One region of the Pseudomonas sp. HN11 genome, then DNA from elsewhere that is predicted to be linked to it. Evidence: riboswitches for the same ligand, from Rfam matches in the RefSeq annotation. Region 1 holds a riboswitch; each other region holds the start of a gene.

Region 1 (9,657 bases):
AGGCGGGCTCTTTCAGACTGGCCACCGCCATCGGCAACGGGTTGAGGCCCGCCGCCTGCAAGCGCTGGCAGAACACATCGATAAAACCGGTATTGGCCGCCTGCAAATGGGAGCGGTAGAACAGCACCGCCGCCACCGGCCACTCGGCATTCCAGTCGGCCTGCCAATCATTCAGGCGGGCGTTGGCGTGGCGCGGATGATAAATCGCCGTGCGCGGCAGGTTTTGCGGCTCTTCCCAGACATAGTCGCGGCCCAGGTAGCCACTGGCCAGACAGCGATAAAAATCCAAGGCATTCGCCAGGCCGCCCTGGCGCAGGAAATGCCAGAGGCGATCACGCGCGTCGGCGCCGACGGTGCTCAGTGCGCTGAGTTCCGGGTCCGGGCGATCATCGCCCGGCACCAGGATCAGTTGGACGCCCCGCTCGGCCAATTCCACCAGCCGCTCGATGCCATAACGCCAATAACCGATGCCGCCATGCAGCGAGATCAGAATGACCTTGGCGTGGCGCAGCACTTCATCGACATACAGGTCCACCGACGCATGGTTCTGCACCTGCATCGGGTTGGCCAAACGGAAACTGGGGTAATCCTCGGGTAACTGCTGCGCAGCTTCCGCCAGCAGCGCCAGGCTGGAATCGCCGCTGCACAGGATCACCAGGTCAGCGGGGGTTTGGCCAAGGTCGGCAATATTGTCGTCCGAGACGAAACCACCGGGCTGGGTCCTGAGCAGGTGCATGGGTTAAACGCTGAGGGCGGCGCGCAGTTGCGCTTCGAGGCCCGCCGCGTCGAGGTCCTGTCCGATCAGCACCAGGCGCGTGATCCGCGCCTCATCTGCGCCCCAGGCACGGTCGAAATGCTTGTCGAAACGCGTGCCCACACCCTGGATCAACAGACGCATCGGCTTGTTCGGGATCGCGGCGAAACCTTTGACGCGCAGGATGCCGTGTTGCACCACCAGTTGGGTCAGGGCGTCGAGCAGCAGCGACTCGTCGGCTTGCGGCAGGTCGATGGAGATGGAATCGAAGGCGTCGTGGTCATGATCGTCTTCACCTTCGTGATGATGATCGTGATGGCTGTGGCGATCGTCGATATGTTCTTCGGAGCCGGCGCCCAGGCCAATCAACACGTCCAGTGGCAGGCGACCGCTGCTGGCTTCGATGATTTTCACCGCTGGCGGCAGTTCTTCGGCAACTTCCAGGCGCACCCGGGCCAAGTCTTCAGGGCTGATCAGGTCGGATTTATTGAGGATCACCAGGTCCGCGCTGGCCAGTTGATCGGCGAACAACTCGTGCAGCGGCGACTCGTGGTCCAGGTTCGGGTCGAGCTTGCGCTGGGCATCCACTTGATCCGGGAACGCAGCAAAGGTGCCGGCGGCCACGGCCGGGCTGTCGACCACGGTGATCACCGCGTCAACGGTGCAGGCGCTACGGATTTCCGGCCATTGGAAAGCTTGAACCAACGGCTTTGGCAAGGCCAGGCCTGAGGTTTCGATGAGGATATGGTCGAGGTCGCCGCGACGGGCAACCAATTCGCGCATCACCGGGAAGAATTCTTCCTGCACGGTGCAGCACAGGCAGCCGTTGGCCAGTTCATAGACGCGGCCGTTGGCTTCTTCTTCGGTGCAACCGATGGAGCACTGCTTGAGGATTTCACCGTCAATGCCCAGCTCGCCAAATTCATTGACGATCACCGCGATGCGACGGCCCTGGGCGTTGTCGAGCATGTGGCGCAGCAAGGTGGTTTTGCCCGAGCCCAGGAAGCCGGTGACGATGGTGACGGGGAGTTTGGCCAGTGTTTTCATCGGATGCCCTTTGGGGCGGGCATACGGGACGATAGGCCCTGCGACGGCGCGCAGCAGCGGATTTCGTCACCGGATCACCCCGCCCGGTTGAATTTAAAATCGGTTGCGAGGCAGGTCTCCTGGCTTGGGGCTTGCAGGTCTTGCGACCGGCGCTGACTGCGCCTTCCCGCCTTGTCGGCAGTGGCGTGGCAGTCAGCTGAACCCTTTACAGTTGCGGGGGCAGCCGCGGCTTGGACCGCGTTCCCTTCTTAGCTTCGGCCTGGGCTGAAGAACCTCGAGGGTGCAAGGCTACGCAGTGCTTGGGGGATGGTCAATGATGGGGTTTGGGTTGGTGTACATATCCGTTATTTGGGTGATGGCGGGTATTGGTTCCGCCCTTACCTAAACAACGGATATGCCCCCAACAACCCAATTGACTCCCCTCCCGCCCCCATGCTCTCCTACACATCTTGTTTCGGGTGCCCCTCACAGGGTGAAACGGGAAACCGGTGCGTCATAGCGATATGACCAGTCCGGTGCTGCCCCCGCAACGGTAAGCGAGCGAAGTGTCAGATCCACTGTGCCTCCAAGGCATGGGAAGGCGATGCTTAATAGGCGCAATGCCCCTCGCAAGCCCGGAGACCGGCCCGAAAAAATCAGATAACAAACCCGCGGTGGGCGGGCGCTGTTCAAACCCTGCGTGCCCGGCTCGCGGGGTTTTCATGCGCTCGTTTCACCCTGACACCTGAAAGGGACGCGCCATGTCGATCATCAGCAGCACCTCGCACACCGCCAGCACCGCCACCCTGAGCCAACGCCTGACCGCCGCCATCGGCGCGTCAATCCTGGGCGCATGCCTGGTGTACTTCGCCGGTTTCTCGCACATCGAGGCGGTGCACAACGCTGCTCACGATACCCGCCACAGCGCCGCGTTCCCGTGCCACTGAGACCTGCCGACATGATCAAGCGTATTGCGCAAACCGCAGGCTTCACCGGTCTATTGGCTGCCCTGCTGCTGACACTGCTGCAAAGCTTATGGGTCGCCCCGCTGATTCTGCAGGCGGAAACCTTTGAAAAGGCCCCGGCTGCCACCCAAGTGGTGCATGAGCACGCTGCCGGCACCGCGGCTCATACCCATGATGCCGAAGCCTGGGAGCCGGAGGATGGCTGGCAGCGCGTGCTGTCGACCACGGGCGGCAACCTGGTAGTCGCTGTAGGTTTTGCACTGATGCTCGCCGGTCTGTACACCTTGCGTGCGCCAACCCGCACTGCCCAAGGCCTGCTGTGGGGCCTGGCCGGTTACGCAACCTTCGTGCTGGCGCCGACGATGGGCCTGCCGCCCGAACTGCCAGGCACAGCCGCCGCTGACCTCGCGCAACGCCAAATCTGGTGGATTGGCACCGCCGCCTCGACCGCCGTCGGTATCGCGCTGATCGCATTCGGACGCAACTGGTTGTTGAAGGCCCTGGGAGTGGCGATTCTGGTAGTGCCGCACGTGATCGGCGCACCACAGCCGGAAGTGCACTCGATGCTGGCCCCGGAGGCCCTGGAAGCGCAATTCAAGATCGCGTCGCAGCTGACCAACGTGGCGTTTTGGCTGGCCCTGGGCCTGATCAGCGCCTGGCTGTTCCGTCGTAACCGCGACGATCAATACTCGGTATGACGTTAGTGGTTGGCCTGGGTTGCCAGCGGGGCTGTAACAGTCACGCCTTGCTGGCCCTGATTGATACCGCCCTCGCCGAGGGCGGTATCGAGCGCAGCCAAATCACCGCACTGGCGAGTATCGACCGCAAGCGGGATGAACCAGGATTACTGGCGGTTGCCGCGCTTTTGAAACTGCCATTACAGTGCTTCAGCGTGGAACGCCTGGCGGTTTACACAGACCGGCTGAGCCATAAATCCGACATCGCTTTTGCCCATACCGGTTGCTACGGCATCGCTGAAAGCGCCGCACTGGCCCTTGCTGAACAGCTTGCCAATGCCCCCGCCCGCCTGTTGATCACCCGCAAAAAAACCGCCCACGCCACCTTTGCCTTGGCATGCGCGGGTTGAAAACCCGATAATCGCTCCTCTCGATCATGAGCAACTTTCATGCTCACGCGTTTTTCACCAGGATTATCCCATGACCGTCTACTTCATCGGCGCAGGTCCCGGCGACCCGGAATTGATCACCGTCAAAGGCCAGCGGCTGATCCGTAGTTGCCCGGTGATCATCTATGCCGGCTCGCTGGTGCCGGCAGCTGTACTTGAAGGTCATCAGGCGGAAACGGTGGTCAACAGCGCCGAACTGCACTTGGAACAGATCATTGATCTGATCAAGGCCGCCGATGCCAAAGGCCAGGATGTGGCGCGCGTCCATTCCGGCGACCCCAGCCTGTATGGCGCCATTGGCGAACAGATCCGCCACCTGCGGGAATTGGGCATCCCCTTCCAGATCATCCCTGGAGTCACCGCCGTGGCCGCCTGCGCGGCGCTGCTGGAAACCGAGCTGACCCTGCCGGACATCGCCCAGAGCGTGATCCTGACCCGCTATGCCGATAAGACCAGCATGCCCGCCGGTGAGGCTTTCGACTGCCTGGCCCGACATGGCACCACCATGGCGATTCACCTGGGGGTCAATCATCTGGACAAGATCGTCGCTGAACTGCTGCCTCACTACGGCGCGGATTGCCCGATTGCCGTGGTGCACCGGGCAACCTGGCCGGATCAGGATTGGGCGGTGGGAAACTTAAGTGATATTGCCGAGAAAGTGGCGGCCAAGGGCTTTCGACGCACGGCGTTGATTGTGGTGGGCCGGGTGTTGGCCAGCGACAGCTTCAGTGAGTCGTCGCTGTACCGGGCGGGGCATGCCCATCTTTACCGCCCTTGAAACAGGGCATAAAAAAACGGCGCTCACGGGGCGCCGTTTTTTCGTTCGCAGTGAACGCCTTACTCAGTAGTAGGCGTTTTCTTTCTGCGTGTGGTCGGTCACGTCACGTACACCCTTGAGCTCTGGAATGCGTTCCAGCAAGGTGCGCTCGATGCCTTCGCGCAGGGTCACGTCCGCCTGGCCGCAGCCTTGGCAGCCGCCGCCGAACTTCAACACCGCAATGCCATCGTCGACCACGTCGATCAGGCTGACCTGGCCACCATGGCTGGCCAGGCCTGGGTTGATCTCGGTTTGCAGGTAGTAGTTGATGCGCTCGTTCACCGGGCTGTCGGCGTTGACGTTCGGCACCTTGGCGTTTGGCGCCTTGATGGTCAATTGGCCGCCCATACGGTCGGTGGCGTAATCGACCACCGCGTCGTCGAGGAACGCTTCGCTGAAGGCATCGATATACGCGGTGAAGCTTTTCAGCCCCAGGGCGGTGTCTTCAGGCTTCTCTTCACCAGGCTTGCAGTAGGCAATGCAAGTCTCGGCGTATTGGGTGCCAGGCTGGGTGATAAAGACGCGGATGCCGATACCCGGGGTGTTCTGCTTGGACAGCAGGTCAGCCAGGTAATCGTGGGCGGCGTCGGTAATGGTTATGGCAGTCATGGAAACTCCTCACAGGCTTGCCGGCAGTTTACGCCAAATCATTACAGAGGTACAAAGTCCTAGTATTTTTGTCGGGAAATAATCCCCCGATCATCGACGCCGAACCAGTGCTTCAGCACGCGATAAGGGCGTTTCTCCAGCCAGTGGTAGCTCCCATAAGCGCCCAGCGCCGTCACTACGACGCACACAAGCAACATGGCATAGGGGTCTATTCCCATGCGTTTGGCAATAAGCTGCCCAGCGGCGAGTACCGGCACATGGATCAAATACACAGAATAGGAACAATCACCGAGCATTTTCAGAAACCGCGAGCCCTTAAAGTAAGGTTCCAGCGCCACACAACTGATGACCGATATCGCGCTGGGAATACCCCACTCCAACGCACGCGGTAAATCAGCCCCGTGATAAACCGCCATTGACGCACCGACAATACCCAACAACGGCAGCCAGGGTTTGGTCCGACACAAGCCACGGCGATAGAGCATGCCGATCACGATGCCCATCAGAAACTCCAAGACGATGCCGTTGCTGTAGAACCCGCTGGCCAAACCAAGGGTGGGGCCGATGTAGCACGCCAGATACAGCAACGTTGCCACTACCCACAGCCGATACGATGCGCGCACTGACAAAGCAAAGGAAAACAGCACGTAGAACAGCATTTCGAAATTCAGGGTCCACCCGACACCCAGCAGCGGATAGACCTCCACGCCCGGTTCGCTCGGGGCTGCGATGAACAGCAGCGACATGAGCACGTAACTCGGCTCCAGATGCTCATAGGGAAACATCGAAGGCACAGTCGCCACCAGAAGCACCATGAGCAAGGTATAGAACCAATACGCTGGGACGATCCTTGCCACGCGCATGAGCATGAAACGCCAAGGGGTCAGCGCCTTGTCCGCGGTCGCGAGGAAGATCACAAACCCACTGATGACGAAGAAAATATCCACGCCGATACCGCCTTTATCGGCCAGCAGATACTCCAGCGCATTGTGTGCCTCAAAGTCGAAAAACAACTGCATGAAGTGCACACCCACTACCATCCATGCCGCCAAGGCCCGTAGCGCCTGCACTGAAATCAGCATAATCGGAATACCCTTTCCTGCCCCGTAAGATAGATATCCGACCGCTTCAGCACCCGCTCAGAGAGATGACTGGATCACCGGGTACCGTTATAGGTTCTCATAGCGATTCATGTCCAGCACCCCCTCTTCCACCGGCGTGGTTTCACGGACGTACTGCGACAAATCGTGGAAATACTGCCAGAACAGCGGATGGCTGCGGCGCACGCCCCAGCGATCCACAATCAGCTCAAAACCCTTGGCATCCTTGGCCTGCTCCATTTCGGCCACGAACTCGGGCACTTCCCGGGCCGGAATATTGAACATAAAGTTCGGGTAGCTGCTCAGCACGCCAGGATAAATCGTCACCGTATCCAAGCCCGGCTGATAGCGATAAGCCTCACCCATCAGAAACGCCACATTACTGTGGGCACGATTGCGCAGCATGCTGTAGACCACCCGCTTGCCGCTGGCGGTCTCAACCCGCAGCATCGTCGCTTCAGGCAGTTGATCAATAACCTTGAGCCCAGCGGCCGGGCGTGAAGTCAGACGGCTCAGGGCCTGCTCCGCATCCTGGATGGCCGGGTCGACACCGTCGCGGGAGCAATAGGCGCCGCTGCAACGGTTGATCGGATCCGGGCTGACATTCAAATGGCCATAACGGCTGAGCAACTGCTTGGCAAAGTCACGTTTCGGATCGTTTTCGTTGAGGTGCAGGCCGGTGGGCTTGTCGTCATCAATTGCTTCATAGTCCAGCCACAGCTTGATCTTCCCGCTGTTCTGATACCAGTCATCCATAAAATCTTCGCGGGTATCAGCGGGCATCAGCCGCAGGAAGTTCTGCTCGGCACCATTGCGAATCAGGTCGAAATACAATCGGGTCTGGGCCTGATGCGACACATTGCCGAACACATCGAAATTCACCGCCAGTTGGTAATACGTGCGCTCCAGCAGCGGATAGTCGAACAACCACATTGTCTGCGGCACCTCGCCAATCAGGCCTTTGGTCACCGAGGCGCTGTCGAAGTGGCGGAAGATGCTCAGCAAAGCGTTGTCATTGCCCGCCCACAGGCTCGACCAGCTCGGCGGCGGCAAGTCAGCGTAGCTGTCGCGGCGCAGGGCCTCATATTCGTTGCGCTTGTCGCGGTAAGCCAACCACAGGCTGAGCACACTGCCCACGTCATCGTTCTGCCCCGGCATGGCCAGCAACGGCGTGGCCTGGCCGCGATAGCGCGCATCGGTGATGTACAGGTCGTGGTCCGGGTCCTGGAACAGGGTCCAGAAGTTGTCGCGGATCACGTCCGTGGCAATCTGCCCACGGCATACCGGCCCGCGAATAAAGGTACGCACGAAGTACTCGGCGTTATCCAGCATGAATTGGTAACGCGCCTTGGCCGGGATGGCTTCGAAGGTTTCGAAGGGGTTGGCGCGACGGCCCGGGCCATAGCCCGGCAAAGCGTCGACCTGCCAGTTGCCGGCGTAGAACAGCTCTTTGATGCGCGCCATCTTCTCGGCACTGAACGGGTACGTGATATGGGTTTTATGCACAATCACACCCTGCACCGGCCACAGGCGGTAATACACACGGGTGCCGGGGTCATCATTGGGGCGACGGGTAGCGATCAGGTCGATTGGCTGGCCGCTTGGTGTACGCGAGCGCACCCACTGGAAAAAATGCCCCGGCGCGCCATTTTCGAAGTAGATATGCGCGAGATACAGATGTTCGAACAACCAGCGCGCCACCAGGCTTTCCCGCGCCCCCGGCTGGTTGAATAAGTTTTCCCACTGCTGTACCTGGAGGGCTTCCTTGGGGCTGGGCGCCAAGCCTCGTTCGTCGATAGGAGCGCCGGACGCGAGCCAGCGTTGCAGGGTCTGGTACTGCTGGTCGGTCAGGCCGGTGACCGCCAGCGGCATGCCTTCCCTGGGATGGGCACCCGCGTAGGCATTGAACTCGCCGGGCACGGCGCACGTGTTTTCGCGGTTCAGTCCCAGAACGATGTCTTCAGGCAATTTGGCGTTCGGTTGCAACGGGGCGTTATGGCCCAACTCGAGCATGCGCGCCATCAGCGCCGCCTGGCTGCCCTGGGCGTCCAGCACAGAATAGAAACCCTTCTGCTGCCAGGCTTGCTTGCCAAAGGCGTCATAAAACAAACGGGTGGTCGGCGTGGCCTGGCTACGCTCACCGTCGTAGACCGGCACTTTACTCGCGCCGCGCAGCGCACCTTCGGCGCTGCCGAGGTTGAGCTGACAGGCGGAGTCGTAGCAGGCATGGCAGGCCACGCATTTCTCGGTGAAGATCGGTTGAATGTCGCGGGTGTACGAAATCGCCGGGGCGGGTCCGTCAGCCTGTGCAATGCAGGCGACCAGTGCCAGGATGGCGCTGGTGATGAGGCGAAGTGACATGTATCCGGTCCCGATTCAATGCGTGCAGTAAAAAGTGCCGGTGATTCTACCGGGCCATGACGCCGCCCAACATGAACGATATTCATGCAAAACCTGCACATGCTCTAAATCCGCACAGGTTTGCTATGATTCCCCCCCTCCGAAATGCCTGACCAGAGTAGTCCCATGTCCGATCGTAGCGTTCGTCTGCAAGCCCTTCATCAAGCCCTCAAGGAACGTATCCTGATTCTCGACGGCGGTATGGGCACGATGATCCAGAGCTACAAGCTTGAGGAAAATGACTACCGTGGCAAACGCTTCGCCGACTGGCCCAGCGATGTCAAGGGCAACAACGACCTGCTGGTGATCACACGCCCGGACGTGATCGGCGGCATCGAAAAAGCCTATCTGGATGCCGGCGCCGACATCCTCGAAACCAACACCTTCAACGCCACCCGTATCTCCATGGCCGACTACGGGATGGAAGAACTGGCCTATGAGCTGAACGTAGAAGGCGCACGCCTGGCGCGCAAAATCGCTGACGCCAAGACCGCCGAAAACCCGGCCAAGCCGCGTTTCGTCGCCGGCGTGCTCGGCCCGACCAGCCGCACCTGCTCGCTGTCGCCCGACGTGAACAACCCCGGCTACCGCAACGTGACCTTCGATGAGTTGGTGGAAAACTACACCGAAGCCACCAAAGGCCTGATCGAAGGCGGCGCCGACCTGATCCTGATCGAGACCATTTTCGACACCCTCAACGCCAAGGCCGCGATCTTCGCCGTGCAAGGCGTGTTCGAGGAATTGAACATCGAACTGCCGATCATGATCTCCGGCACCATCACCGACGCCTCCGGTCGTACCCTGTCGGGCCAGACCACCGAAGCGTTCTGGAACTCCGTGGCCCACGCCAAGCCAATTTC
Region 2 (9,657 bases), 1.6 Mb from region 1:
CAGGCTGAAGTCCAGCACGGTGAAAATCGCGCTGGTCCACACCGGCTGGTACAACGCCGCCAGCAATAGCCCCACTACCGCGGCATTCACCCCGGCCAGCGCAGCCTGGGTGCGTGGACTGCGGCGCAAGCTGGCCCAGAAGGGCAGGGCGCCGAAGACCAGCAGAAACGACGGTGCAAAGATCGCCAGGAGGCTGACCGTGCCGCCCAGCCAGCCGGTCGGGGCGTGGTTCATCGAGGCGCCGAGGAAGGCGGCGAAGGTGAACAGCGGGCCAGGTACGGCTTGGGTGGCGCCGTAGCCGGCGAGGAAAACGTCGTTGCTTACCCACTGCGGTGCCACCACATCGGCTTGCAGCAGGGGCAACACCACGTGACCGCCGCCGAATACCAGTGAGCCAGTGCGATAAAAGGCATCCACCAAGGCCAGGGTGGGATTGGGCAGCCAGTTGACCAGGACCGGCAAGCCCACCAACCCAATCACAAACAGCCCCAGCCATAGGGCGCCTGCGCGGCGGTTGATAGCGATTGGCAGCGCGTCATGCTCGGCACTGGGTTTGAGCTTGAACAGCAACAGGCCGGCCACGCCTGCTGCGATGATCACACCGACCTGGCCCCAGGCAGACGGCTCCAGCAGTGCCACGCTCGCCGCAATCAACATCAGCGTGAAACGCGCCACGCCCCGGCACAAGTTGCGTGCCATACCCCAAACCGCCTGGGCCACCACGGCCACGGCGACGACTTTGAGGCCATGCAACGCACCGGTGGGGATTACGGCACCGTAGTGCGCAAGACCCAGAGCGAACAGGATCAGCGCAATGGCCGATGGCAACGTGAAACCGGCCCAGGCCGCAGCGGCACCGCCGTAACCCGCGCGGGACAGGCCCAGGGCGATGCCGACCTGGCTGCTGGCCGGGCCCGGAAGAAATTGGCACAACGCAACCAGTTCGGCGTAACTGCGTTCGCTCAGCCAGCGTCGCCGTGTGACGAACTCCTCCCTGAAATAGCCGAGGTGCGCAATCGGGCCGCCGAAGGAGGTGAGGCCCAATCGCAGGAAGATCAGGAACACCTTCCAAGGATGGGTAGAGGGGTGAGCCAAAGTGAGGTCTCGCTCATGACAAATCGGGCTAAGGTGTGCGAGCACCTTAGCGAAATTTGATGACGTGAAGAAGCGACGTCGGTTTGCCCGATGTGCCGCTTTGATTGAATTTTTGCTCGCGCGCTTGAGTCATTTAAGCAGGCACGGAAAAAGCCGGCCCTTCACAACCGCTGACTACAGCCAAGGACAGACGATGACTTTCTTTATTTTTCTGCTGGCCTGTGCCGCCGCCGCGAGCACCGGCGTGATCTTCAAGCCCGGTGCCTGGTACGAATCCCTGGTCAAGCCCAGCTTCACCCCGCCCAATTGGTTGTTCCCGGTGGCGTGGACGATCATCTACCTGTTGCTGGCCTGGGCCGGTTATCGCCTCAGCCTTATCCCAGGCAGCCAAAGGGTGCTGGCCTTGTGGGCGGCACAGATTGCGTTGAACACGCTGTGGACGCCGGTGTTCTTCGGTGCCCATCGCATTCTCGCCGGGATGGTGATTATCACGATGCTGTGGGTCACGGTGGCGGCGATGGTGGTGTTGGCGGTGCGTCTGGATCTGATCACTGGCTTGATTCTGTTCCCCTACCTGGCGTGGTTGTGTGTGGCGGCGGCGTTGAACTTCTCGATCCTGCGGAACAACCGCTGATGGCTGTCAACGCGTGGCCTGCCAGTGAGCCGGAACTGGCCGAGATGCGTCGCTTCAATCAAAAGCTTGCCTGGCTGCCGCGCTTCAAGATCCGCAATCGGATCACGCCGCGTTTGATCCAGGCGCTGTTGCGGGTCAGTCAAAAGATCAAGCAATCCCCTGTGGCTGAAACCCGCTGCGTCGACACCGTCCCCTTGCGCATCCTGCGCCCAAGCGGCAAGCCCAAGGGCGTGGTGTTGGACATCCATGGCGGTGGCTGGGTGATCGGCAATGCACAGATGGATGACGACCTCAACCTGGGTATGGTCAATGCCTGTGACGTGACGGTGGTGTCGGTGGATTATCGGCTGGCGGTCGACACGCCGGTCCAAGGGCTGATGGACGACTGCCTGGCGGCGGCGCGCTGGCTGCTCACCACCGATGAGTTTGCCGACCTGTCGGTGTTTGTTGTCGGTGAATCGGCCGGTGGGCATCTGGCGGCGGCCACCTTGCTGGCGCTGAAGCAATGGCCAGCGCTGCTCCAGCGGGTGAGCGGGGCGGTATTGTATTACGGCGTCTACGACTTGGCCGGCACACCCAGCGTTCGCGCGGCGGGGCCGGACACGTTGCTGCTGGACGGGCCGGGCATGGTCGAGGCGCTGCGTATGCTCACGCCGGGCTTGAGCGATGACGAACGTCGGCAGCCACCGTTGTCACCGCTGTATGGCGACTTCGAAGGCTTACCCCCGGCGCTGATGTTCGTGGGTGAGCTTGATCCGTTGAAGGATGACACGCGGTTGATCGCGCAGCGGTGGCCGGGAGCTGAAGCGCATTTGTTGCCGGAGGCGGCTCATGGGTTTATTCATTTTCCGGTGGCGATGAGGGCGAATGTGCTTGCCTACAGCCGCAAGTGGATAAACCAGCGAGTCGATTGGGAAGTACTCAATCTTCCAGCGTCCGAGTAATCTCGCGCTTTTCAATACAACCCCCAGGAAAAAATGTGCCTGTTAACGCATTGATCTTACGCCCGGCGATTGTCACCGACCTCCCGGCCATCTACCGAGGGGAGCTGGCCTATATCCAGCAATGGGAACCCGCCCACGAAGCCGGATGGCGCTCGCATGTGGAGCACAACCTCGCGCTGTGGGTGGACAATTTTGAGCGGTTGACGGTCGCAATGCTGGACGGTCAATTCGTCGGTTACTCGTTATGGAAACCCGAGGACAGTTTCGCCGAGCTTTACACGATCAATGTCCGCGAAGCTTACCGGCGCAAGGGGATTGGGCGGGCGTTACTGGACGCCTACGTAGTTGCGGCGCAGGGGAGTGACTGCACCCACCTGAGTTTGAGCGTGCGCCCCGACAACCCAGCCCGACTGATGTATGAACGTGGAGGGTTTATCAACGTGGGGACAGGCGCCCATGGCTATCTTCGCTATGAGCGCGCAAATGGAAAGGGAACTTAAAACTTGATCAACTGGTCAGGTTGAACAGTTGCTCCTCTCCAAACAAGGACTCCCCTCATGCGCGAATACACCCTCAACTACTTGTTCAACGATGAACCCCGCACCCATGTGTTCGAACTCAAGCAAGCCCATCTACCCGTGCATGAAGCAGCGTTGCATTTGCTGCAGCTGCATTTTGGCGACGCCGAGAATGGCTTGATCCTGCCCCCAGCGGATGCGAGCCCGGATGAAATTCTGGAGCAGGCGCAGGTGGTGGGGATTACGCAGATAGTCGTTGCATGAGTTCAAGCCCGATCATTCAGGCGGTCACGGCGGCGGATATCCCTGAGGTAGTGAGATTCGTGCTGCACGCCCGTGCCGAGCTTTTCCCCAAGCTCAGCGCGACGGGGGTGCCGGTGGACCTGGCGCAGTTCGAGGCGATCTATCTGCAGGGCGATGGGCAATTTCTGCTTGCCCGCGATGAGGGCCAGATTGTCGCTGCCATCGGCTATCTGCCCTATGACGGGCGCTTCCCGCAGTTGAATTACCAGGGCCGCAAGACGGTGGAGGTGGTGCGTTTGTTTGTGCTGCCGACGTTTCGCCGCTTTGGCTTGGCGGGCGAATTGTACCGTGCGCTGGAGGCGATGGCGCGGGCAGACGGAGTTGAGGTGATGTACCTGCACACCCACCCGTTTTTGCCGGGAGCGATTGATTTTTGGGCTAGGCAGGGTTTTGAGGTGGTGGACGTGGACGCGGACCCTGTGTGGCAGACCACGCATATGCAGCGTTTCCTGTAGATCTTCGTGGCAAGCCCGCTCGCCACAATTAGATCGGGCGCAACCGCAATATCTGCGCCCCGTCGAACGGGTCGGTGAGGTAATGCGCCTGCACCCCAAAGGTTTCCTGTAACCGCTGCGGTGTGAGGACCTCCAGTGGTTTGCCCAGGGCGACCAGGCGACCACGATCCAGCACTGCCAGCCGATCACAGGTCAACGCCTGATTCAGGTCATGCAGGGCAATCAAGGTAGTCACGGGCAACGCTTGCACACCCTTCAAAATGCCAAGTTGATGCTGGATATCCAAATGATTGGTCGGCTCATCCAGCAACAGAATCTGCGGCCTTTGCGCCAACGCCCGGGCGATGTGCACGCGTTGGCGCTCACCCCCGGAGAGGCTGCGCCAGGCGCGGTGGCTCAGGTGGGCGGCGTCAACGTCGTGCAGGGCCTGATTGACGATGGCGTCGTCTTCGCTCGACCACGGGCTCAGCGCTGACAGCCACGGTGTACGGCCCAGCGCCACGGCGTCGAACACGCGGATGGCGTCGTCGGTGTCGGCCTGCTGTTCCACCACGGCCAGTTGTTGTGCGACAGCGCGGCGCGACAATTTGCACAGGCGTTGGCCGCCCAGCAACACGTCGCCGGACGCCGGTGTACACAGGCCGGCGAGCAGCTTGAGCAAGGTGGACTTGCCGGAGCCGTTCGGCCCGATAATTCCCAGGGTTTCACCCTGCTGAACGTCCAGGTGAATATCGCGCAGCAACTCGACCTCGCGTACCTTGAAGCCTAATCCCGTGCAGCTCAGTACCGTCAACGCGCATTCCTCCGGCCAATGAGGATCAGCGCAAACACCGGCGCGCCGACCAGCGCCGTGACCACGCCAACCGGAATCACCTGGCCCTTGATCAGCGTGCGCGACAGTACATCCGCCGCAATCAGGAACAACGCGCCGCCCAATGCACTGGCCGGCAGCAAGCGCGAATGCCCTGTGCCGAGCAGCAGGCGCACGGCGTGGGGAATCACCAACCCCACAAAACCGATGGAGCCGACAATCGACACCATCACCGCCGTCACCAGCGCCGCGCAGCCGACTAACATAAACTGCACCCGGCGCACCGGAATACCCAAGGATGCTGCCGAGTCGCTGCCAAAGGTAAACGCATCCAGCGCACGACGATGCCACAGGCACACTGCCAACCCCAAGACCGCCACCGGCACCGCAAGCCACACCGAAGGCCAGCGCACGCCGCTGAGGTTACCCAGCAGCCAGAACATGATGCCGCGCGCCTGTTCGGAGCTGGCGGATTTGGTGATCAGGAACGCGGTGAGCGCATTGAACAGCTGTGACCCGGCAATCCCCGCAAGGATGATCTGGCCGGTGCCGCTGGAAGAGCCGCTGGCGCGTGCCAGCAGGATCACCAGGGCAAACGCGGCCATGGCGCCGACAAACGCGCCGGCCGACAACGAAATCAACCCGCCGCCCACGCCCATCAACGCCACCAGCACCGCGCCGGTCGAGGCACCGGCGCTGATGCCGAGCAAGTACGGATCGGCCAATGGGTTGCGCAACAGCGATTGCAGGATCACCCCGCACGTTGCCAGCCCGGCGCCACACGCAGCGGCGACCAGGGCGCGGGTGAGGCGGTAGTTCCATACCACGCCTTCGTCGATGGGATCGAGCACATAACCGGCGGCCCACAGTTTGTTGGCCAGCACCTGGAGCACGATCTGCGGCGAAATAGCGGTTTCACCGATGGCCACGCCTGCCAGTACAGCGGCCAAAAGCAGGGCCAGGGCGAGTAGGGTGCGAGTCATTTTGGCAGGTCGTAGCCGTCGATGGCGGCCGCCAGTTGTGCAAGGCCGTCAAACGTGCGAATGCTTGCCTGCAACGCCATGGCATCCAAGATGATGATGCGGTTGTTCTTTACCGCGTCCATGTTGCGCGTGACCGGGTCGCTGCGCAAAAAGGCCAGTTTCTTTTCATGGTCGTCGGCCGGGTAGCGGCGACGGTCCATGCGCGCGATTACCAGAAAGGTCGGGTTGGCCTTGGCGAGGGTTTCCCAGCCGACGGCGGGCCACTCTTCATCGGACTGCACCACGTTGTGCAGGCCGAGGGTCTCCAGCATTAATTCCGGAACGCCCTTGTGGCCGGCCACGTAAGGGTCGCTGGCCATTTCCGAACTGGAGAACCACACCAGCGCGCTGGCTTGCTTGAGGCCTTTGCTCTGCACAGTGGCGACGGACTTGGCCAAGCGCGCCTTGAGTTCGTCATTCAGTTGTTGGCCGCGCGCCTGTACATCGAAAATCTCGGCCAGTTGGCTGATGCTTTTATAAATGGTGTTGATGCGGAACGGCTCCAGCCGCGTGCCGTCGGCGCCCACCAGGTTGTCCTTGCCTTCGCAGTCGGAGGGCAGCAGGTAGGTGGGGATTTTAAGTTCATGGAATTGTTCGCGGGTGCCGACCACGCCCTGGGGGCCGACCACCCATTCCAACTCGGCGGCCACCAGTTGCGGGCGCTTGGCGATCACCGCCTCGAAGCTCGGCTCGTTGTTGGCCAGGCGTTCGATGCTGTCGTTCTGCGCTTTGTACTGTGGCAGTACGCTGTTGAACCACAGCGAGGTGCCGACCACTTTGTCGCCCACGCCCAGGGCATACAGCATCTCGGTGGCGGCCTGGCCGATGGTCACGCTGCGGGCCGGGGCTTGCTCAAAGGTGAGGCGGCTGCCGCAGTTTTCCACGGTCAGCGGGTAGTGAGTGGGCGCGGCCTGGGCCAGGGCGCAGAAGCCCAGGCCGGTGAGCAGGGCGGTAACGCGTGGCAGCATGGGGCAATCTCCGAGTGAACCGTGTGTGTCATTCGGAAATTCACCCTTGAGCGCTGCGATAGAGACAGGCAAGAATGTCCTTCCCGGACACCCCGCCGGTTGGTAGTTGAGCATGGGCCGGCAGGTCTCCTGACTGATGCGTCGTCGCCAGGCTCCGGCCTTCCCGGACAAGGTCCAGTGGCATCAAGGAGCAGGCTCAGCACCTACAGTTGCGGGGGCAGTTCCGATTGGCGCGGGGGTACCGCGCTTCGGATTCCCTATTAGTCCCGTTTGGGAACCGGCGCGGTATGGTAGTTGATTAGGGCGGGGCGATATAGCCCGAGGCACGCCCGCTCAGAGACGAATGTCCTCAGGACCTTGTATCAGCGCTTCAATCCGCGTGCCGGTGGCGCGTTCTTCGTTGCTGAAACCGTCGTAGTCGGCCAGGTTGGCGAAGCGGATGCCGGTCAGGCGCTCAATCTGGATCACGCTGCGCTGGTAGGTCCTGAGTTGGCCGAACACCAGGTCGAGTTGGCCCAGTTCGCGGCTCTGGTCAATCATGTAGGCACTGGCCGAAGGCTTGCCGTCGTCGCCGAGGTAGGCGACGACTTTCCAGAAGGCCTTGGGGATCTGCACGCCTCGATATACCCGGTCGTCGTCGGCGAACACCGGGCCGGTAAATACCGTGGCGCGGGCTTTCCAGCGTTGGGTGTTGTCGAGAATGTAGTCTTCGAGCTCCAGCCAGGTCTTCTGGTTGAAGCCACTCATCTGCGGCGAGCAGTTGGTGAAATGAAAGGTGTCGAGGTTGGCGGTTTGTGCCGAGTCGCCCCAGTTGGGGTCTTGGCGGCGGACCAGATGGCCGCGATCCAAGCCATTGCTGGCATACAGCGCTTCACCCACCTGCGCATCGACGGGCAGGCGGCCGTCATAGGCCCAGGTATCGTTGCTGCGGATGATGTCCACGTGCTGTCCGCCGTCGATGTTGACGCCCACATACAGCGCAAGCCTTTTGGCGCGTGACATCGTTATCGAGAAGTGCGTGTAGTCCAGGCGCTTCTGTGCATCATCGGCCAAGGTCTCTTCAACCGTGGGCCAGGGCACCCCGAAGCTGCCGAGAAAGTCCTCGGCGTAGCCGCTTCGGTCCTTCAAGTCTTTGGCCGGGGTAACACGGGGTTTCGCGGCTCGCGCTTCCAGCAATGTGGGACTCGGTGCGATCAACGGGCGCAGATCGGCGAGCCTTGGGCGGTACGAAAGGTCGATTTTGGCTTTACGTGCGGGCATCGGTCAGTCCTCCTTGGATAAACACGACTGCAACATAGGTTAATGACAATTGATGACACGCGTTAACCCCACGGGGCTATCCTGAATCGATTACCCGGACGTTGTCATTTGCCAAATGGAGCCAGCCAATGTGTGTTCGCCAGCAGCATCGCAATCCGATTTTCTGCCTGATCCCACCCTATATGCTCGACCAGATCGCGCGCAACGGTAATAAAGCGCAACGGGATGTCGCATTGCGCACCCGCGCCAAGGACAGCACGTTCCGCTCACTGCGCCTGGTCGCGGTGCCCGCCAAAGGGCCGGCACATATGGCCCTGGCCGTGGGGGCCGACAAGCGCCGCTCGATCTACACCGCCGAGGGCTCCGACAGCCTGCCGGGTACGCTGGTGCGTGGCGAGGGGCAGCCCGCCAGTGGTGATGCGGCGGTGGACGAGGCCTACGATGGCTTGGGCGCCACGTTCGATTTTTTCGACCAGGTCTTTGATCGCAACTCCATCGACGACGCGGGCATGGCGCTGGATGCCACGGTGCATTTTGGCCAGAACTATAACAATGCGTTCTGGAACTCGGCACAGATGGTGTTCGGCGACGGGGACGCGCAGTTGTTCAACCGCTTTACGGTGGCCCTCGACGTGATCGGCCATGAGTTGGCCCACGGCGTCACCGAGGATGAGGCCAAGCTGATGTATTTCAACCAGTCCGGGGCGTTGAACGAGTCGCTGTCGGACGTGTTCGGCTCGCTGATCAAGCAATATGCCTTGAAGCAAAGCGTGCAAGACGCTGATTGGCTGATCGGCAAAGGGCTGTTCACCAAGAAGATCAAAGGCACCGCCCTGCGTTCGATGAAAGCCCCCGGCACCGCGTTTGACGACGAACTGTTGGGCAAGGACCCCCAGCCCGGGCACATGGATGATTTTGTGCAAACCTACGAGGACAATGGCGGGGTGCATATCAACTCCGGCATTCCCAACCACGCGTTCTACCAGGTGGCGACCAAGCTGGGCGGGTTCGCCTGGGAGCGCGCCGGGCGTATCTGGTATGACGCGCTGCGTGATGCGCGGCTGCGGCCCAACTCGGGGTTCCTGCGTTTTGCGCGCATTACCTACGATGTCGCCGGTCGGCTTTACGGTGCGAACAAGGATGAACAGAAGGCGGTCAAGGACGGTTGGAAGGCGGTCGGCATTTCGGTCTGACGTGAGGAACAGCCATGCAAATTTCGATCAAGGAAAACGGCGGGCCCGGTTATTTTCCGGGTTTGGCCAAGCCACAGACGGTGGAGCTGGAGGCGCTGCCGGAGCAGGACCAGCAGGAGCTGCGGCGGCTTGTCGAGGCTTGCGACTTCTTTCAATTGCCGCAAAGCCATGCACCTGCGCCCGGTAAACCTGGCCAGGTGCATTACACCCTGACGGTGAAGGAGGACGAGCGCGAGCACACTGTTTGCGTGCTCGCGCCGGTGAAGTCCCAGGCGTTGGATGGGTTGGTGCAGTGTGTGCGTCGGCATGTCCGCTGCTGAGACAAACCAGTCACGCCGTCTGGGCCGGCTTACTTGCGGTCCAGCCACACCGTCTGGGCGTTGCAGAATTCCCGCACGCCGAAGTGCGACAACTCACGGCCGAAGCCACTCTTCTTGATCCCGCCAAACGCCAC
Region 3 (9,657 bases), 1.9 Mb from region 1:
CCCGGTGACTTCCTGGGGAAACGCCGACACGCCTTCCGCGACCACGCCATGGTCACCGGCAAAAATGGTGATCCAGGGCTGATCCACCGACGGTTTGACCTGGCCCTGCAAACCGGCCAATTGCACCGCCAGCGCTTCCAACTGGCCGAGGGAACCGGCCGGCTTGGTCAATTGCTGCTGGCGCGCCAAGGCGTGTTCGTACGCTTGGGCGTCAATTGCCTTACAGGAATTGAGCCACCAGGTGTCAGTCATAACGCAGTACCTTTCAAAGTCAGGGGCAGGCCGGCAACCGTCAGGACAACACGCTGACACCGCTCGGCCAAGGCTTGATGCAGCCAACCGGCTTCATCCACATAGCGGCGAGTCAATTCGCCCAGCGGCACGACACCCAAACCGGTCTCGTTGCTGACAAAAATGATTTCTCCTGGCAGCACGGCCAGGGTTTGCAGCAGTTGATCGCGCTCGAGCGTCAGGCGATCAGGGTCTTCAAGCATCAGCAAATTGGTCAGCCACAGGGTCAGGCAGTCCACCAGCAGGCATTGCCCGGCAGCCGCGTTTTCGCGTAGCACGCGGGCCAGTTCAATCGGCTCTTCGATCAGGCCCCAATGGTCCGGGCGACGCTGGCGATGCAGGGCAACGCGCGCGTTCATCTCGCCATCCAGCGGTTGGCTGGTAGCGATGTACGTGATGGGTAAACCCGTCTCGCTGGCGAGCTTTTCGGCGAGGCGGCTTTTGCCGGAACGGGCGCCGCCGAGGATCAGTTGGAGCATGGAGCGACTCCACACAAGCTACGCAATAAATCGGTATCCAAATGGTTCTCCACCAAGTCGGCCAAACGCTCGATATCGCGCTCGCGCAACGCGTGGTAATCCACCATCTGCACATCCTGCAGACCGGCCCAGCGCAGCAACGCACTGCACGCCGCCGGGCTTTCGAACAGACCATGCAGGTAAGTGCCGAGGATTTGCCCATCGGCACTTTGCGCGCCATCGCGGCGGCCGTCCTCCAGGATTACAGCGGCGTTCGACAAGGCATCGCCAGACGTTACGCCCGCGTGGATCTCATAACCGCTGACGTCGGCATCTTCCAGTAACAGACGCCCGCGTACGTTGCGCAGCTGCTTCTCTTCTTCCAGCGTGGTGCTGAACGCCAGCAACCCAAGGCCGTCGCTTGAACCGGCAGGCCCTTCCAGGCCCAACGGGTCATGCACCTGCTCGCCGAGCATCTGCAGGCCGCCGCAAATACCAAGCACTTTGCCACCGTAGCGCAAGTGCCGGGCCACGGCGGTGTCCCAGCCGTTGGCGCGCAGAAAAGCCAGGTCGCTGCGCACGCTTTTCGAACCAGGGAGGATGATCAAGTCGGCGGCCGGGATCGGCTGGCCTGGCCCGATGAATTGCAGATCCACCTGAGGATGCAGGCGCAGTGGGTCAAAATCCGTGTGGTTGCTGATGCGCGGCAACACCGGCACCACCACGTTGAGTACCTGGGCCGCCTTGCCGATCTGGCGCCTGTCGATGCCGTCTTCGGCTTCCAGGTGCAGGTCCATCACGTAGGGCAACACGCCCACCACCGGTTTGTCGGTGCGCGCTTCCAGCCAGTCCAGGCCGGGCTGCAACAGCGCAATGTCGCCGCGAAAACGGTTGATGATGAAGCCTTTGACCCGCGCCTGCTCCGTGGGCGACAGCAGTTCCAGGGTGCCGACCAGATGGGCAAACACCCCGCCGCGATTGATATCGGCGATCAGCAAAACCGGGCAATCCACCGCTTCAGCGAAGCCCATGTTGGCGATGTCATTGGCGCGCAGGTTGATCTCCGCCGGGGAGCCCGCGCCTTCCACCATCACCACTGGGTAGGCCTGGCTCAATCGGGCATGGGAGGCCAGCACCGCCTGCATCGCGATGGCCTTGAAGTCGTGATAAGCCACCGCGTTCATGCTGGTCACTGCGCGGCCATGGATGATCACTTGGGAACCGGTGTCGCTGTTGGGTTTGAGCAGCACCGGGTTCATGTCCGTGTGCGGCGCCAGATTAGCGGCCTGGGCCTGCACGGCCTGGGCGCGGCCGATTTCGCCGCCTTCAGCAGTCACGGCGCTGTTGAGCGCCATGTTCTGCGGCTTGAACGGCGCCACCGCCACGCCCTGGCGGACCAGCCAGCGACACAGCGCCGTCACCAAGGTACTTTTGCCGGCGTCGGAGGTGGTGCCTTGCACCATCAGCGTACTCATGTCGCTTCCTTATAGGCGACCAGGGCTTCGTCCAGCCTTAGCCAGTCGGCCTCGGTGTCGGGCAGACCGAAACGCAGGCTGCTGTCGTGGACAAACAGGCGCAGCAGGATGCCGCGCTGGGCCATGAACTCATGCATATGTTCAGCGTGGGGCGTGATCAGCCATTGAAACAACGCGCAGCCGCCCTGGGGCTGAAAGCCGTGACGCTCAAGAGCGGCGAACAACCGCTGGCCGGCCTCGATACACCGAGTACGTTGCCGCGCATGCCCGGCGGTGTCACGCAAGCAGGCTTGGCCGAGCACCCGCGTCGGCCCACTGACCGCCCAAGGGCCTACCTGCTCAGCCAGCAACTTGAGCAGCTTGCGCTCGGCCAACACAAAGCCTAACCGCACACCGGCCAAGCCGAAAAATTTACCGAATGAGCGCAACACAATCAGACCGACCTGATGCGCCTGGCTCGCCAGGCTCAGTTGAGGGGTGACATCCATGAAGGCTTCGTCCACTACCAGCCAACCGCCGCGCTGGGCCAGCCGCGAGTGCCAGTCCAGCAAGCGTTGCGGGTTCAGGCTCAGCCCGGTGGGATTGTTGGGGTTGACCACCACCAGCACATCGAGGCCATCAAGAAAGAAGTCGACTTCCTGCTCCTGCACTTCGCGCACCACGTAACCGGCGCGGCGCCAGGCTTCGGCGTGCTCGGCGTAGCACGGTGACAGCACGCCGACCTTGCCGGAGCGGCGCAGGCGCGGCAGCAACTGGATCGCCGCCTGGGAACCGGGCACCGGCAATAGGTGGGCAGCGCCGTAATATTCGCTGGCGGCCTGCTCAAGACCGTCGTCAGTTTCCGGTAAGCGCGCCCAGGCCCGCAGCGGGATGTCGGGGATCGGCCACGGCCACGGCGCGAGGCCGCTGGACAGGTCGAGCCAGTCGGCTTCGGCTATCCCGTACTGAATCGCTGCCTTACGCAGCCGGCCACCGTGTTCAAGCATAAAGTTGCGCCCCCGCGCATAGGATCAGCAACCACAACCATACGCCGCGCTGCACCAGTTGCCAGCCCCGGTCGATGGAGCCGGCATCCGCCGCCGGGCCTTCACCCAGTTGCGGACGTTGGTGCACTTCACCGTGGTAGATCGCAGCGCCACCCAACTCGACGCCCAAAGCACCGGCACCGGCGGCCATGACCGGCCCCGCGTTAGGGCTGTCCCAGGTCGGGCCCTGGGTGCGCCAGCATTTGAGTGCCAAACGAGTCTTGCCGAGTACGGCGTAGGTCAAGGCCACCAAGCGTGCAGGAATATAGTTGAGCACATCGTCGATTTTTGCTGCGGCCCAGCCGAAACGTTCGAAGCGTTCGTTGCGGTAGCCCCACATGGCATCGAGGGTATTGCTCAGGCGGTATAACACCACGCCCGGAACACCGGCGACCACAAACCAGAAAATCGCGGCGAACACCGCGTCGCTGCCGTTTTCCAGCACCGATTCGGTGGCGGCGCGGGCGACTTCAGTGCGGTCCAGCTCACTGGTCTGACGGCTCACCAGGTAGCTCACGCGCTTGCGGGCTTCCTCCAGGTCATCGCTGCGCAACGCTTGGGCCACTGGGATCACATGCTCGCCGAGACTGCGCATGCCGAGGGCGCAATACAAGGCCAGGATCTCAAGAACCCAACCGATATAAGGCGCCCACGACAACGCCGTGGCCAGCAGCGTCAACGGTACTACAGCGATAAACCAAGCGGTGACGCCATGGCTGCGCCAGCCGCGGCCACCGGTGTTGAAACGTTGTTCGATACGCCCGGCGAAATTGCCGAACGCCACCAGCGGATGCCAGCGCCTGGGTTCGCCCAGCAGCGCATCCAGCGCGACGGCAGCGACACACAGCAAGGCCACACTCATTGACTCACTCCCCACACATTCTCGTACAACATGTCATTCAGCGGCCGTGGCTCGGCCCAGCCTTCTAGCTGCAACATCGGTGCCGGGTAGAACTCGGCTACCGGTCCCAGACACAGTACGGCCAAGGGTTTCGCCCCCGCAGGCAAACCCAGCAGATCGGCGAGCGCCAGGGGGTCGAACAGCGAGACCCACCCCATGCCCAGGCCTTCGACACGGGCTGCCAGCCATAGATTCTGGATAGCACAGGACAGCGAGGCCATGTCCATTTCCGGCAAGGTGCGCCGGCCGAAGATATGGCGCTCGCGATCATCCATCAACGCCGCCACCAGCACTTCGGCGCAGTCGTGGATACCCTCGACCTTGAGCTTCATGAATTCATCGGAGCGCTCACCCAGGGCTTCGGCGGTGCGTACGCGTTCTTCTTCCACCAGTTGTTGAATCTGCCCACGCAACGAGCGGTCGCTGATGCGGATAAAACGCCAAGGTTGCATCAGGCCGACGCTGGGGGCCTGGTGCGCGGCCTGGAGTAGACGGTGCAGTAGTTCGGGGGCGACAGTGCCGCCGCTGAAGTGGCGCATGTCACGGCGTTCGGCGATGGCACGGTAGACCGCGTCACGGTCAGACTGGGGGAAGGCGTTGTCGCTCATAATGCTGGATCGGGCGCGAACAACGCGGCCACCGCCTGGGGATTCGATGGGAAATAGAAGTGCACGTAGGACGCCGTCATCCGCCCCTGCCGATAAACCGCCTCGGCACCGCGTCCGCCATTGGGGCTAAGGCCACGGGCGATCGGCTGCCATTCGGTGGTGGTCAGGGAGTGGTGATAGGTATGGCCGCGCAGTGTGCCTTCGGGTAGTTCGACATTTTGCAGTGCCAAGGCCGCAAGTTTCTTTTGCATCACCGCATCACCCCGCAACAGGCCCACCAGTTCGGCGCGGGCGCCGTTGACATCGGTCAGCGAGTCGAGCAGGTAGAGCATGCCGCCGCATTCGGCGAGCAAGGGTTTGCCGGCCGCGTGATGGGCACGGATGGCGTCGAGCATCGGGGTATTTTCCGACAACGCCTGGTGGTGCAGTTCCGGATAACCGCCGGGCAGATAGAGGCTGTCGGCGTCAGGCAATTGGCGATCATGGATCGGCGAGAAAAACTTCAGCTCGGCACCCATCGCCCGCAACAGGTCGAGGCTGGCGCCATAGGTGAACGCGAAGGCTTCATCGCGGGCCACGGCGATGCGCACGCCGTTGAGCAAGGGCTGGGCCTCGACCACTTGCGGCGCGGCAAAGGTCACCGGCGGCGGCAAGGCCACTTCACAACTGCTGCCCAACGCTTGGGCGGCGGCGTCCAGGCGCACATCAAGGTCATTCAGTTCGCTGGCCTGTACCAGGCCCAGGTGACGGCTGGGCAATTCGATACCGGTCTCGCGGGATAATGCGCCGTACCAACGCAAGCCTTCGGTGAGGCTGCCTTCCAGCAATTGCGCATGGCGCAGAGTGCCGACGCGGTTGGCCAGTACGCCGGCGAACGGCAAATCCGGTTGATAACGCGCCAAACCCAGGGCCAATGCGCCAAAGGTCTGGGCCATGGCCGTGCCGTCGATCACGCCCAGCACCGGCACGCCGAAGTGTCGCGCCAGGTCGGCGCTGGACGGCGTACCGTCGAACAGGCCCATCACGCCTTCGATGAGGATCAGGTCAGCCTCCCCCGCCGCTTCCCACAGCAAGCGACGGCTTTCCTGCTCGCCCACCATCCACATGTCCAATTGATATACCGGCGCACCGCTGGCGCGCTCGTGGATCATCGGGTCGAGAAAGTCCGGGCCGCATTTGAATACGCGCACCTTGCGTCCCAGGTTGCGGTGCAAACGGGCGAGCGCGGCGGTGACCGTGGTTTTGCCCTGGCCGGACGCCGGTGCGGCGATCAAGACGGCCGGGCAATGACGGGGCTGATTCAAAGTTCGACGCCCTTCTGTGCCTTGATACCGGCCTGGAACGCGTGCTTGAGCATGCCCATTTCGGTGACGGTGTCGCCCATTTCAATCAACTCGGGTTTGGCGCCACGACCGGTGACCACCACGTGTTGCATCGGCGGGCGGGCTTGCAGGTCGCTGAGGACCTGGTCCAAGTCGAGGTAGCCGTGCTTGAGGGCGATGTTCAGTTCGTCCAGCACCACCAGGCCGATGGCCGGGTCCTGCAGCAGTTCGCGGGACACCGCCCAAGCGGCTTCGGCGGCGGCGATGTCGCGCTGGCGGTCCTGGGTTTCCCAGGTAAAGCCTTCGCCCATCACATGGAAACGCACTTGTTCGGGGAAGCGGCGGAAGAACAACTCTTCGCCGGTGCTGTTGCGCCCCTTGATGAATTGCACTACGCCGCACTGCATACCGTGGCCCATGGCCCGGGCCAGCATGCCGAACGCGGAACTGCTCTTGCCCTTGCCGTTACCGGTCAGCACCAGCAGCAAGCCGCATTCGTTAGGGGAATTAGCGATGCGTTCGTCGATCACGGCTTTTTTGCGCAACATGCGCGCCAAGTGGCGTTCGTCGCGGTCGGGGGAATCGGTCATGGCAGCTCTCCGTTGGGGCTGGACAAAAACGGCGGGCAGGAAAAAAGAAAACACAGACAGCCAAGCATCGCCCACCGTGATGCTGTTGGATGTTGCAGGCCGGTCTCCGGGCTCATGAGTGACGTGCTGGCTGAAGGCAGGCCAACGCTGCGCCTTCCCATATCGCAGGCGATACAGTGGCAAAAGGCAGCGTCTTGACTCATTTACCGTTGCGGGGGCAGCGCCGGAATCGCGGCGGCACTGTGTAGAAGTGCGCTCACTCACCGGCTTCCCTGTTTCACTCTGTCGACCCGTGGGTCACAGAGCACCTGGAACAAGCGGCGAAGGGTAGTGGGTTGAGGGGCGAGCTGCAAGCCTCAAGCAGATAGCCGCAAGCAGGCATCACTCCCCTTGCGGCTTGAAACTTGAAACTTGCCGCTGCTTCTTACGGATTTCGTGCCAGGTTGCCCGGCAACACGCGCTTGGCGCTCAGGTAAGCATTCTGCCAATACGCTTTGGACAGCGTATCCAACTTCACCGTACCGCCGGTTTGTGGCGCGTGCACAAAACGCCCTTCACCTACGTAGATCCCCGCGTGGCTGACCTGGGAACCGCCACCGGTGGCGAAGAACAGCAGGTCGCCGGTCTGCAGGTTCTGCTCGCTGACATCCTGCGCGCGCATTACGATCAGCTCGCGGGTGGTACGCGGTAGGGAAATCCCGGCGGCATCGCGGAAGACAAACCCGATCAGGCCGCTGCAATCAAACCCGGAGTCTGGCGTGTTGCCGCCCCATCGGTAAGGCGTGCCGACCAGGCCCAACGCGCGAAAGAGCACGTCTTCGGCCGCTGGCGAAAAATTCTGGGTAGAGTAGGTGAACACCGGCTTGGGCTTCACCGCGACAGGCGCGGGCGGCGGTGGTCGACTTGCGCAGGCGCTGAGCAGCGCGGCGCAAAGAATGAGGATCAGGCGGGCCGAGGTCGACATGGGCAGAACAATCCTGGTCTGGATGCGGCTTTCGCTGCCGAACGCTGAAAACCAGAACGCGCAAGCAAAGCTCGCGCGAACGGATTACAACAATGTCCAGGGATTCTAGCGCTTACACGTCAAACTTCAAGTATCACTTTAAGTTTACTTGCTCGCGGTAACCGTCGTCGGGGCCATGGCGAGTGCGCGCTTGGCTTCAATGAAGGTTTTGCTCCAGTAGCTGTCGCCCAGGTTGTCGACCCGAACACCGCCACTGCGACGGCTGCTGGAGTGGATAAACTGGTTATCGCCCAGGTAGATACCGGCATGGCTCACACGACCACGACCCGCCGTACTGAAGAAAAGCAGATCACCGGGCTTGAGGTTGTTGCGCGCGACCAACGGTGCATTCACGTTGATCATTTCGCGGGTGGAGCGTGGCAGGTTCATGCCAGCCTCTTCACGAAACAGGTAGCCGATGAAACCGCTGCAGTCGAAACCGGCTTCAGAGGTGCCGCCGAAACGGTAACGGGTACCGATCAGGGACATGCCACGTTCAAGGATGCTGTCGGCCAGAACGGGAAGCTGGTAAGGCTTGTTACCGGAGAAGTTGGTCAGTTCTTTTTCAGTTGCCAGCTCTTCTTCATAAACAGAAGCAGACTGTGCGGCAACGAACTTTGCCTGATTTTGAACCTGTGGTTTTTGCTGTTCTGCCACCTGCTGAGGGTGGGAGGCGCAACCAAACAACAGGGTAACGAGTGCGAGGGGCACGAGGGGTGCGAAGCGATTTAGCATGGGCACGACCGTGGCTGATATGTAAAGAAGACGAGACTATGCCCTCTATCACATCGATTTGCAAATTCAATCGTGATCTTTGTGACTTCTTGTTTGGACTATGACATCTAAGCCCTTAACACCCCGTACCTGCCTTTTGCGTGGCCACATCGGCTCAAACGCAGGTTTTCTGGCGCCCGGGAATTTCCAGAAGCCGCGAAAACAGTGGGTTGGCTACCAGCCGAGGGTTTCTTTCAGGAAGGGAATAGTCAGCTTGCGCTGGGCCTGCAAAGAGGCCTGATCAAGCTGTTCGAGCAAATCGAACAACGCGCTCATGCTGCGGGTGCCACGAGTGAGAATGAAATGCCCCACTTCGTCGGTGAGGTGCAGGCCACGACGGGATGCGCGCAGTTGCAGGGCTCGCAATTTGTCTTCGTCGGAGAGCGGGCGCATCTGGAAAATCAACGCCAAGGTCATCCGCGACTTGAGGTCGGCCAGCTTGATCGGCAATTCCCGCGGCGAGGTAGACGCAGCGATCAGCAGGCGCCGGCCACTGTCACGCAAGCGGTTGAACAGGTGAAACAACGCCTCTTCCCACTCCGCCTTGCCGGCGATCGCTTGCAGATCGTCCAGGCACACCAGCTCGTACTGCTCAAGATGGTCGAAGATGCTGATACCACGGTCCATCAACTCAGCCAGGGGCAGGTAAACCGCCGGCTCACCCATCTGCTCGAAACGCAGACACGCGGCCTGCAACAGGTGGGTACGCCCTACGCCGTGCTTGCCCCACAGATAGATCAGGCTTTCGGTCCACCCGGCGTCGGCTTCGCAGAGTCGCTCGACATAGCCGAGTGCAGCGGCATTGGCGCCTGGGTAGTAGTTGATAAAGGTGGCGTCGTCACGCAGACGCACACCCAAGGGCAGCTGAATCGGTTTCATGCTGACTGAACGGCTCCAAACGAACCGCTAGTGGCCTCTGTGTAAAGTTTGCAAAGTTTATACCCGTGACGCCGGGCGCACAATGCAACTGACCCCAAGCAAAATCAAAGGTTTGCGTTAACTTGTTGGATTTACGCAGATTGGTTGACGCCCCTGCTCCAGAAACAACAAACCCGGCCTGGGCCGGGTTTGTTGCAGAGCGATTACAGATCGGGGTCTTCAACCCCCGTGTACACATCCGAATCCTTATACAAATCGTGCACATGGCGCACCAGCACCATGATCACCGCCGCCACCGGCAGTGCCAACAGGATACCGGTAAATCCGAACA

What was found. Region 1 has a riboswitch for cobalamin ahead of LVW35_RS12010 (CbtB domain-containing protein). Riboswitches for the same ligand answer to the same signal wherever they lie in the genome.
Region 2: it holds a riboswitch for cobalamin, as region 1 does, so the genes downstream of both, LVW35_RS19160 (ABC transporter substrate-binding protein) here and LVW35_RS12010 (CbtB domain-containing protein) in region 1, are expected to answer to the same signal.
Region 3: it holds a riboswitch for cobalamin, as region 1 does, so the genes downstream of both, cobO (cob(I)yrinic acid a,c-diamide adenosyltransferase) here and LVW35_RS12010 (CbtB domain-containing protein) in region 1, are expected to answer to the same signal.

The regions. Positions count from the first base shown of each region.
Region 1 covers NZ_CP089985.1:2,636,864-2,646,520, reverse strand. Annotated here, with positions in the region: gene cobN (cobaltochelatase subunit CobN) at 1-736, opposite strand, end outside; gene cobW (cobalamin biosynthesis protein CobW) at 740-1,801, opposite strand; cobalamin riboswitch at 1,894-2,093, opposite strand; cobalamin riboswitch at 2,241-2,445, shown strand; gene LVW35_RS12010 (CbtB domain-containing protein) at 2,542-2,727, shown strand; gene LVW35_RS12005 (CbtA family protein) at 2,739-3,443, shown strand; gene LVW35_RS12000 (cobalamin biosynthesis protein) at 3,440-3,832, shown strand; gene cobM (precorrin-4 C(11)-methyltransferase) at 3,903-4,649, shown strand; gene nfuA (Fe-S biogenesis protein NfuA) at 4,713-5,297, opposite strand; gene LVW35_RS11985 (acyltransferase family protein) at 5,357-6,379, opposite strand; gene LVW35_RS11980 (fatty acid cis/trans isomerase) at 6,467-8,758, opposite strand; gene metH (methionine synthase) at 8,924-9,657, shown strand, end outside.
Region 2 covers NZ_CP089985.1:4,217,576-4,227,232, reverse strand. Annotated here, with positions in the region: gene chrA (chromate efflux transporter) at 1-1,095, opposite strand, end outside; gene tspO (tryptophan-rich sensory protein TspO) at 1,289-1,729, shown strand; gene LVW35_RS19190 (alpha/beta hydrolase) at 1,729-2,673, shown strand; gene LVW35_RS19185 (GNAT family N-acetyltransferase) at 2,709-3,173, shown strand; gene LVW35_RS19180 (hypothetical protein) at 3,231-3,455, shown strand; gene LVW35_RS19175 (GNAT family N-acetyltransferase) at 3,452-3,949, shown strand; gene LVW35_RS19170 (ABC transporter ATP-binding protein) at 3,978-4,742, opposite strand; gene LVW35_RS19165 (FecCD family ABC transporter permease) at 4,739-5,743, opposite strand; gene LVW35_RS19160 (ABC transporter substrate-binding protein) at 5,740-6,750, opposite strand; cobalamin riboswitch at 6,853-7,047, opposite strand; gene LVW35_RS19155 (DNA/RNA non-specific endonuclease) at 7,084-8,010, opposite strand; gene LVW35_RS19150 (M4 family metallopeptidase) at 8,139-9,203, shown strand; gene LVW35_RS19145 (protealysin inhibitor emfourin) at 9,218-9,523, shown strand; gene LVW35_RS19140 (aldehyde dehydrogenase family protein) at 9,553-9,657, opposite strand, start outside.
Region 3 covers NZ_CP089985.1:4,548,593-4,558,249, forward strand. Annotated here, with positions in the region: gene cobT (nicotinate-nucleotide--dimethylbenzimidazole phosphoribosyltransferase) at 1-252, opposite strand, end outside; gene cobU (bifunctional adenosylcobinamide kinase/adenosylcobinamide-phosphate guanylyltransferase) at 249-770, opposite strand; gene LVW35_RS20690 (cobyric acid synthase) at 758-2,224, opposite strand; gene cobD (threonine-phosphate decarboxylase CobD) at 2,221-3,210, opposite strand; gene cbiB (adenosylcobinamide-phosphate synthase CbiB) at 3,203-4,111, opposite strand; gene bluB (5,6-dimethylbenzimidazole synthase) at 4,108-4,758, opposite strand; gene LVW35_RS20710 (cobyrinate a,c-diamide synthase) at 4,755-6,062, opposite strand; gene cobO (cob(I)yrinic acid a,c-diamide adenosyltransferase) at 6,059-6,670, opposite strand; cobalamin riboswitch at 6,751-6,997, opposite strand; gene LVW35_RS20720 (C40 family peptidase) at 7,095-7,634, opposite strand; gene LVW35_RS20725 (C40 family peptidase) at 7,779-8,408, opposite strand; gene hda (DnaA regulatory inactivator Hda) at 8,622-9,326, opposite strand; gene LVW35_RS20735 (AI-2E family transporter) at 9,530-9,657, opposite strand, start outside.